DNA from 2 places in the Salipaludibacillus sp. HK11 genome. Region 1 is predicted to be linked to the other one. Evidence: a T-box and tRNA genes for the amino acid it is inferred to sense, from the RefSeq annotation. Region 1 holds a T-box; the other holds one or more tRNA genes.

Region 1 (4,407 bases):
AGAGCGGGTTGGTTTTCATTAACGATGAAAGGAATTGGTGACTTCTTCTCTGGCATTTGGACGAGTGTTGCTGAGACAGTTCGTGGTTGGTTTTAAGGATTAGATAAGTAAAAATACATCTTTTAAAACTATTTCTGAATTTAATGGATAAATTCCTACCAATCGAATAGGTTTTTTCGTTATAATGGATTGTATGAATGCTTTGGTATGAAAAACATCTTTATCTACCAAAATAAAGCGTAATAAATAAAGGGGGATCATCATCATGGAAAAACATGTAGGAACGGATCGCGTAAAAAGAGGTATGGCAGAAATGCAAAAAGGTGGCGTCATCATGGATGTGGTGAACGCAGAGCAAGCAAAAATTGCTGAAGAGGCTGGTGCTGTAGCGGTTATGGCACTTGAACGTGTACCATCCGATATTCGCGCAGAAGGTGGAGTAGCCCGTATGGCTGATCCATCAATTGTCGAGGAAGTCCAAAATGCTGTGTCGATCCCAGTCATGGCCAAAGCACGTATTGGTCATATCGTTGAAGCTCGTATTTTAGAATCGCTTGGTGTCGATTACATTGATGAGAGTGAAGTATTAACTCCAGCAGATGAAGTGTACCACTTGAACAAGCGTGACTATACAGTACCTTTTGTTTGTGGTGCTAAAGACCTTGGAGAAGCGACTCGTCGTATCGGTGAAGGGGCTTCTATGCTTCGTACGAAAGGTGAACCAGGGACTGGAAATATTGTTGAAGCGGTTCGTCATCAGCGACTTATCCAAGGACAAATTAATAAAGTTATTAGCATGTCTGAGGACGAGCTTATGACTGAAGCAAAGAATTTAGGAGCGCCTTACGAAGTATTGCTTGATATTAAGCGAAACGGTCGACTACCAGTTGTAAACTTCGCCGCAGGTGGGATCGCAACTCCAGCAGATGCTGCCTTAATGATGCAATTAGGTTCTGATGGTGTCTTTGTAGGATCAGGTATTTTTAAGTCAGAAAATCCAGGGAAGTTTGCGAAAGCAATTGTTGAAGCAACAACACACTATCAAGACTATGACTTGATTGCTAAGCTATCTAAAAATTTAGGACCAGCGATGAAAGGTATTGAAATATCTTCCATTGAACAAAAGGATCGTATGCAAGAGCGTGGATGGTAAATTTTAAGTTTTTCTTCCGATAAATGACCCAATAAGAATGGTTTGACGAAAGAGGTGAGACATCATGATCAACATTGGTGTGTTGGCGTTACAAGGCGCCGTAAGAGAGCATGTAAAAGCATTACAAGCGCCTGATGTCCATGTAACAATCGTAAAAAAAGCGGAGCAGTTAGATCATATAGATGGTCTTGTTTTTCCGGGTGGAGAAAGTACAACGATGCGCCGGTTAATTAATCTATATGGATTTTTTGAACCGTTAAAGGCGTTTGCTAAAAACGGTAAACCAGTTTTTGGGACATGCGCTGGTGCAATCTTAATGGCTAACGAAATCGTTGGACAAACAGAACCGCATTTATCCGTGATGGATATGACAGTCGAACGAAATGCCTTTGGCCGTCAGCGGGAAAGTTTTGAAGCACGATTAAATATGAACCGGATTGGTGAAGATATAGAGGCAGTATTTATACGTGCGCCAATTATCAATAAGGTTGGTCCATCTGTAGACGTATTAGCTACGTATGATGGAGATATTGTTGCAGCCCAGCAAGGACCATTTTTAGCTTGCTCATTTCACCCTGAATTAACAGATGATTACCGAATGCATCAATATTTTGTGAAAATGGTTCGAGAGCCAGCATTACATGCTTGATTTTTTATAAAAAATTCGGTATGTTAAGAATACAAATTTTAATATTTTTGCGAAGATAGGAACTAGTATCGATAATTGTTTTCTTTAGAGAGCCAGTGGCTGCTGTAAACTGGTGGAAACGACTCGTGAATCCATCCTTGAGCAAATCAGTTGAACTCGGAATGTAAAGTAGACTGGTTCGGATCTTAACCGTTAATAAGAATAAGGTGGAAATGAGAGAATGTTGGCTCATTTTAACCAGGGTGGCAACGCGGGTAACTCTCGTCCCTGAATGACTCATTCAGGGACGGGAGTTTTTTTATATGTAGGACCAAGACTCCTATTATTATGCTTTTTCTAGTTATTTTTTCCAAAACCTAAAGGAGGTTTATTAGATGTTAGATGTAAAATTGTTACGAAATCAATTTGATGAAGTTAAAGGGAAGTTAGCGGAACGTAATGAGGATATTTCAGCTCTAGACCAGTTCGGGGCGTTAGACGAAAAACGTAGGGAAACGATTCAAGAAGTAGAAGAGTTAAAAAGCCGTCGTAATAAGGTTTCCCAGGAAATATCTCAGATGAAGCGAGAGAAAAAGGATGCAAGTTCTGTTATTGAAGAGATGCAGCAAGTGTCTGGAGCAATTAAGAAACTTGATGAGAGTTTGCGAGAAGTTGATGAAGAATTGAATCATCTTTTATTAACAATCCCGAATATCCCTCATGAAAGTGCTCCTGTTGGTGCTGATGAAGAAGATAACGAAGAAGTACGTACATGGGGAGATATCCGAAGCTTTTCTTTTCAAGAAAAAGCACATTGGGATCTCGCCACAGAGCTTGATATCTTGGATTTCGAACGAGCATCTAAAGTTACAGGAAGCCGTTTTGTATTTTATAAAGGGCTGGGTGCTCGATTGGAACGGGCATTAATAAACTTTATGATGGATTTGCACGAAGACAAACATGGATATATGGAAGTGATGCCACCGTACATAGTCAACCGTGACAGTATGACAGGTACGGGGCAGTTACCTAAATTTGAAGAGGATGCATTTAAAATACATGAAGAAGATTATTTTCTTATTCCTACTGCCGAAGTACCAGTGACGAACATGCACCGAGATGAGATTATGCCGATTGAAGACTTACCAAAGGCTTATACGGCTTATAGTGCTTGTTTCCGTTCTGAAGCGGGATCTGCTGGTCGTGATACAAGAGGACTGATCCGTCAGCACCAGTTTAATAAAGTTGAGCTTGTCCGCTTCGTAAAACCTGAAGACTCTTATGAACAGTTGGAACTATTAACGTCACAGGCGGAAAAAGTTCTCCAACTTCTTAAATTACCGTATCGTGTCTTGAATATGTGCACAGGAGATTTAGGTTTCACTGCTGCGAAAAAATATGATATAGAAGTTTGGATCCCGAGTAACGGAACGTATCGAGAAATTTCTTCTTGTAGTAACTTTGAATCTTTTCAGGCAAGGCGTGCAAATATTCGATTTAAACGAGATATAAAAGCAAAAGCTGAGTATGTTCATACTCTTAATGGATCTGGTCTTGCGATTGGACGTACGGTTGCAGCTATCTTAGAAAACTATCAACAAGAAGATGGTTCTATTGAAATACCTGAAGTACTTCGTCCATATATGGGCGGAAAAGATACAATTAAAAAATAGAAATTAGTAGCCCCTTCGTCTTTGTGAAGGGGTTTTATTTCCGTTTAGCTACAAAAATTAAATGTATTGGTCACCGATTGGAAGAGTTGAAAAATCCGAAGCACAGTATTTTTCACAAAGCTGTCTTTCTTTTACACAGATTTATAAAAAAAGTGATTTTAATTTTTTGATTGAACGCGTCTAAAATCAAATCTTTTTTCAAGGTAATAAGCAACATAAACACCAGTAATGGCAAAGATAGCCCATATCCATGCATGAAGACTGAATGAAGCTATACCACTAAAATAAGCACCAACGTTTGCACCAAATGCAAGTGTAGCCCCGTAGCCCATCAAGGTACCACCTATTAGTGCAATCAGGCAGATGCGAAAAGAAATTTTCGCAAAGCGGATCAAACCACCAAGAGTAAGGGTGATAAATGTACCAATGATGACTCCGAAGTTCAGGACACTAGTAGAACTCTCAAATACTGATGAGTGAAGCGACTGAAAGTCTTCTTGTGCTCCCCAGTAACCCCACGTATTAACATCAAGGCCGAAGAACATCGCGATTTTTGAGCCCCAAAGACTAAATGCGGCGGTAAGTACCCATGGTTCTCCACGAATAAGGAGTGTGAGGGCATTCAAAGCTGCAAGGATTAAGGCACCGATCCATAGAGGCCAGAACCCAAAAAGAATTTGCCTCCAATTTGTACCTGAAGGCATAGATGGCAGCGCAGGTGGTCTTTTCTTTTTTTTGTACAAATAGCTCCCAAAAGCAATGAAAGCGAAGACAGAGTTTTGCAACACCGAAGCTCCAGAATAACCAAGAGGGGAATCAGTAGCCAGTGAGAAAGGCGAAGCAGAAGGAAGGGTTTCATTCCAAAACCCAAAGTGTGCGGCTCCCAATGTAGCGCCCACAGTAAATCCAAACAGCGTAAAGATCATTGCTGTCCTTCCACCTTCGACTTTATA
Region 2 (4,407 bases), 1.3 Mb from region 1:
GATACATATAAGAGAATAATGACGAAAGCTGGGGGATGAGGTTTTGGAATTAGAGTTAAGAGACCTATTGTTCATGTTTATTGGTGGACTTGCCATCTTTTTATTTGGAATTAAATATTTAGGTGATGGTCTTCAAAAAGTTGCAGGAGATAAGTTAAGAGATATATTAGATAAGTTTACGAGTAACCCCGTTATGGGTGTGATAGCAGGTCTCGTAGTTACTATTCTATTACAGACAAGCACTGGCACCACGGTTCTTGCTATAGGGCTAGTTAATGCAGGTTTCATGACACTCCGTCAATCTATAGGTGTTATTATGGGGGCTAATATTGGAACAACTGTTACCGCGTTTATAATCGGATTGAAAATTTCAGATTATGCTTTACCTATTATCGCGATAGGGACTTTTTTGATTTTCTTCTTGAAAAATAAAAAAGCAAATAATTTTGGGCAAGTGTTTTTTGGTTTTGGAGCACTCTTCTATGGTCTAAATTTAATGGGGGATGGCCTTCGTCCTTTAAGAGATCTACAAGCTTTCGCTGACTTGACAGTTAGCATGAGTGAAAATCCTATTCTTGGAGTTGTAATAGGTGTTATTTTTACTGTAAGTGTACAAAGTTCAACAGCAGCAATTGGATTATTGCAGCAATTATTCGCTCAAGGTACAATTGGTTTAGATGCGGCATTGCCAGTATTATTTGGAGATAACATTGGTACGACTATTACAGCTGTATTGGCTTCGTTAGGAGCTTCTATTGCTGCAAAAAGGGCTGCTTTATCCCATGTTATTTTTAATTTAATTGGCACAGCCATCGTGTTGGTAGTAATTCACCCTTACATTTCCATGATGGTCTACTTACAGGAGCGAATGTCTCTAAATCCAGAGATGACAATTGCTGTTGCTCACGGGATTTTTAACGTGTCCAATGTGCTAATACAGCTACCTTTTGTCGCGCTATTGGCGGTTGTAGTTACAAAGTTTATCCCTGGTACTGAAACGGTTATTGGGTACAAAGCGCAACACTTAGATCCGGTTTTGATTTCGCAATCTTCTTCGATTGCTTTAGGTCAAGCCAAAAAAGAAACGTTGCGAATGGCAGAACTGTCCAGGCAAGGTCTTGTTGAAGCATCACAATTTGTTGAAACAAAACATAAGCGACATGCAGAATTAGCTTACCAATTTGAAGATGCAGTGAATAACCTTGATAGAAAAATTACCGACTACCTAGTGAAAATTTCGACAAACTCACTAACAGCAGAAGATTCTAGGTTACATTCAATGTTGATGGATACTGTCAGAGATATTGAACGTGTTGGTGATCATATGGAAAATGTTATCGAATTGACTGAGTATCAAATAACAAACAAAGTGAAAATGTCAGAGTTAGCTATGCAAGACTTGCGAGAAATGTTTGCATTAACGATAGAAACATTAGAAGAAGCCGAAAAAGCATTAGAAAATGGCGATATTCTTGCAGCTCGATCAGTCGTTATCAAGGAAGATCGGATCGACAAAATGGAGCGTCAACTTCGAAAAAAACATATTATGAGATTAAATGAGGGGAACTGTGAAGCTTCTGCTGGGATAGTATTCGTTGATATGATAAGTAATTTAGAAAGAATTGGAGACCATTCAGTTAATATTGCAGAGGCAGTACTAGATGAAGAATAATATCATTACCATATTAATGTGTTGGAGTGAGATTTTTTCCTCTTAAGCGCGTTAATATTTAATACTAAAATAATGTATTGACATAATTTATTTATTCATGGTAAGATGTTCATTGTCTGATTAACCAAACAAATTAATGGCGGTGTAGCTCAGCTGGCTAGAGCGTACGGTTCATACCCGTGAGGTCGGGGGTTCGATCCCCTCCGCCGCTACCATGATAAATCATGTTCTCTTTAAGGACCCTTAGCTCAGTTGGTTAGAGCTGACGGCTCATAACCGTCCGGTCGTAGGTTCGAGTCCTACAGGGTCCACCATTTTTAAAGTTAATAAGGAGGAATACCCAAGTCTGGCTGAAGGGATTGGTCTTGAAAACCAACAGGGGTGTCAAAGCCCGCGGGGGTTCGAATCCCTCTTCCTCCTCCATTTAACAATTAACCACTCATTGGCATTTATGCTAGTGAGTTTTTTTATTGATATTTTAAGTAGCAGTTATTCGTTTTATATTTTCTTTAAGCAATTAATTTGTTTATATTGGTGAGAGCCATCATAATTATAAGAAATGATCTCGTTAGGAGGGTGTTAAGTGAAAATTAAAATAACAGATACGGCTAAACAAATAATAATAGAGCAAGCTTCAGATACTAATAGTCATATTTTAGTTTTACAATATGATACTGATGGTTGCGGGTGTGTCGTTAACGGAGTAAGTAATCTTGTTGAAATCACTGAAGACAAGCTTACAGGCGAAGAATTATTAATAGAGACTGAACCAAAACCGTTTCGAGTTGCAATTCAAAAGAGGGTAGAATGGGTTTATGATAATGAATTAATAATTGATTTTTCAGACTCAGCAAATATGCTCCAATTAAAAAGTCCAAATCAAATGATCAACCCAAGAATGACGTTTAATCCATTACAAAAAACAGAAGTGTAATACGACAATAGATTAAAATAGTTTTTCCTAACTTTTTAAATGGATTATCAGAATAAATGAAATTATCTATCTTTCTTTTGAAATTGGAGGTTTATCGTTTGTAAGCAAAGGGAATATTTGATAATGTAAAAAGTATAAAAGGATAACCCATTTCTCATGTTGGAAAAGGTAGTGTCTTTGTGGGATGATTTTCTTGTTATAAGAGAAACATCAATTCCTACATACAATTAATCAAGGAGGAGATATGAATGTCATTTTCTTTACCCGAACTACCATACGCACACGACGCATTAGCACCACACATTGATGAAGAGACAATGAAAATTCATCATGGTAAGCACCATAACACGTATATAACGAAGCTGAACGGTGCTCTTGAAGGTCATAGTGATCTTGAGGGGAAAAGTTTAGAAGAATTATTAACGAACCTAGATGGTTTACCTGAGAGCGTTCGAGGTCCTGTACGCAATAATGGTGGAGGTCACTTTAACCACACATTATTTTGGGAAATCATGTCTCCAGACGGTGGCGGATCACCAACAGGTGAACTAGCCGCAGCTATTGATAAAACTTTTGGTAGCTTTGACAAATTTAAAGAAGAATTTAAAAATGCTGCTCTAACTCGATTCGGTTCTGGTTGGGCATGGCTAGCAGTAAATAACGGGGAGCTTGAAGTAACAAGCACACCAAACCAAGATACTCCAATTATGGAAGGTAAGACTGGTATTCTAGGTGTAGATGTTTGGGAGCATGCTTACTATTTAAAGTACCAAAATAAGCGTCCTGATTATGTTGATGCTTTTTTCAATGTAATTAACTGGGATGAAGTTGCTAAACGTTACGCAGCAGCAAAATAATAATTTTATTGTGCCACAAAACCAATTTGGTTTTGTGGCACTTTTGTTGATAAGTAAAATTGAAAGAACCGCTAAAGAATATTAAAATACATATTTTGATATAAGAACCTTGATTAATGTGGTTACAGAAAAATCATAATCAAGTAATCTAGGAAAGAAAGCATAAACTTACTTAGGAAGCTAGCGAAAGAAGATATGCTGAATAGCGCATACCTTATCTTCTTTTAAAAAAACTCCCCTCCTAACTTGCTCATTAAATCACAATAAAAATATCCACTTCTTCCAATTTGAAGTATTTGCTGAGACTTCTCTCCTAATGGAAGAATTAATGGAATATCCTTTTGTTCTAGTGACAAACTAGATTGAGTGTGAGTAAAAGGAGCGTTGGTTGGATGGGAAAATGGGTTAAAGCTTTGGTAGGAGATATAGAATTAAATAGAGATATTGAATTACTATTAGTTATTGGTGGGCTATATGCGTTAAGTATTGCCTTGTCGAATACATTTGTTAACGTTTATTTATGGAAGCAATCAGAGGATTTTATGAAGTTGGCTATTTACAATCTGTTTATTGTCATCATGCAACCTTTGACTTTTATTCTTGCCGGAATGTGGGCAAAAAAAATTGACAGGGTAATTGTTCTTCGTCTTGGTGTAATATTTTTGTCAATATTTTATTTGACAGTACTGACGCTTGGAGAGTCAGCTGGTAAATACATTATATTATTAGGAATATTGTTGGGTATAGGATATGGATTTTATTGGCTGTCTTTCAACGTATTAACATTTGAAATAACAGAACCTGAAACAAGGGACTTCTTTAATGGATTTTTAGGACTTCTTACTTCATTTGGAGGTATGGTAGGGCCATTTTTTGCAGGAGTAGTTATCACCTACATGGAAGAACTGACTGGATACACTGTTGTTTTTGCTTCATCTCTATGT

What was found. A T-box is a leader RNA that pairs with one kind of tRNA and senses whether it is charged. The one in region 1 lies ahead of serS (serine--tRNA ligase), so its partner is inferred to be a tRNA-Ser.
Region 2: it encodes a tRNA-Ser, which carries the amino acid that the T-box ahead of serS (serine--tRNA ligase) is inferred to sense. The anticodon was not compared.

What each region holds. Positions count from the first base shown of each region.
Region 1 is NZ_CP181045.1:3,794,783-3,799,189, forward strand. Features, by position in the region: gene ACM26V_RS17795 (D-alanyl-D-alanine carboxypeptidase family protein) at 1-96, shown strand, start outside; gene pdxS (pyridoxal 5'-phosphate synthase lyase subunit PdxS) at 266-1,153, shown strand; gene pdxT (pyridoxal 5'-phosphate synthase glutaminase subunit PdxT) at 1,218-1,802, shown strand; T-box leader at 1,846-2,074, shown strand; gene serS (serine--tRNA ligase) at 2,177-3,454, shown strand; gene ACM26V_RS17815 (YeeE/YedE family protein) at 3,613-4,407, opposite strand, start outside.
Region 2 is NZ_CP181045.1:5,142,246-5,146,652, forward strand. Features, by position in the region: gene ACM26V_RS24435 (Na/Pi cotransporter family protein) at 74-1,672, shown strand; tRNA gene ACM26V_RS24440 (tRNA-Met) at 1,811-1,887, shown strand; tRNA gene ACM26V_RS24445 (tRNA-Ile) at 1,910-1,986, shown strand; tRNA gene ACM26V_RS24450 (tRNA-Ser) at 2,003-2,095, shown strand; gene ACM26V_RS24455 (iron-sulfur cluster biosynthesis family protein) at 2,256-2,606, shown strand; gene ACM26V_RS24460 (superoxide dismutase) at 2,855-3,463, shown strand; gene ACM26V_RS24465 (MFS transporter) at 3,856-4,407, shown strand, end outside.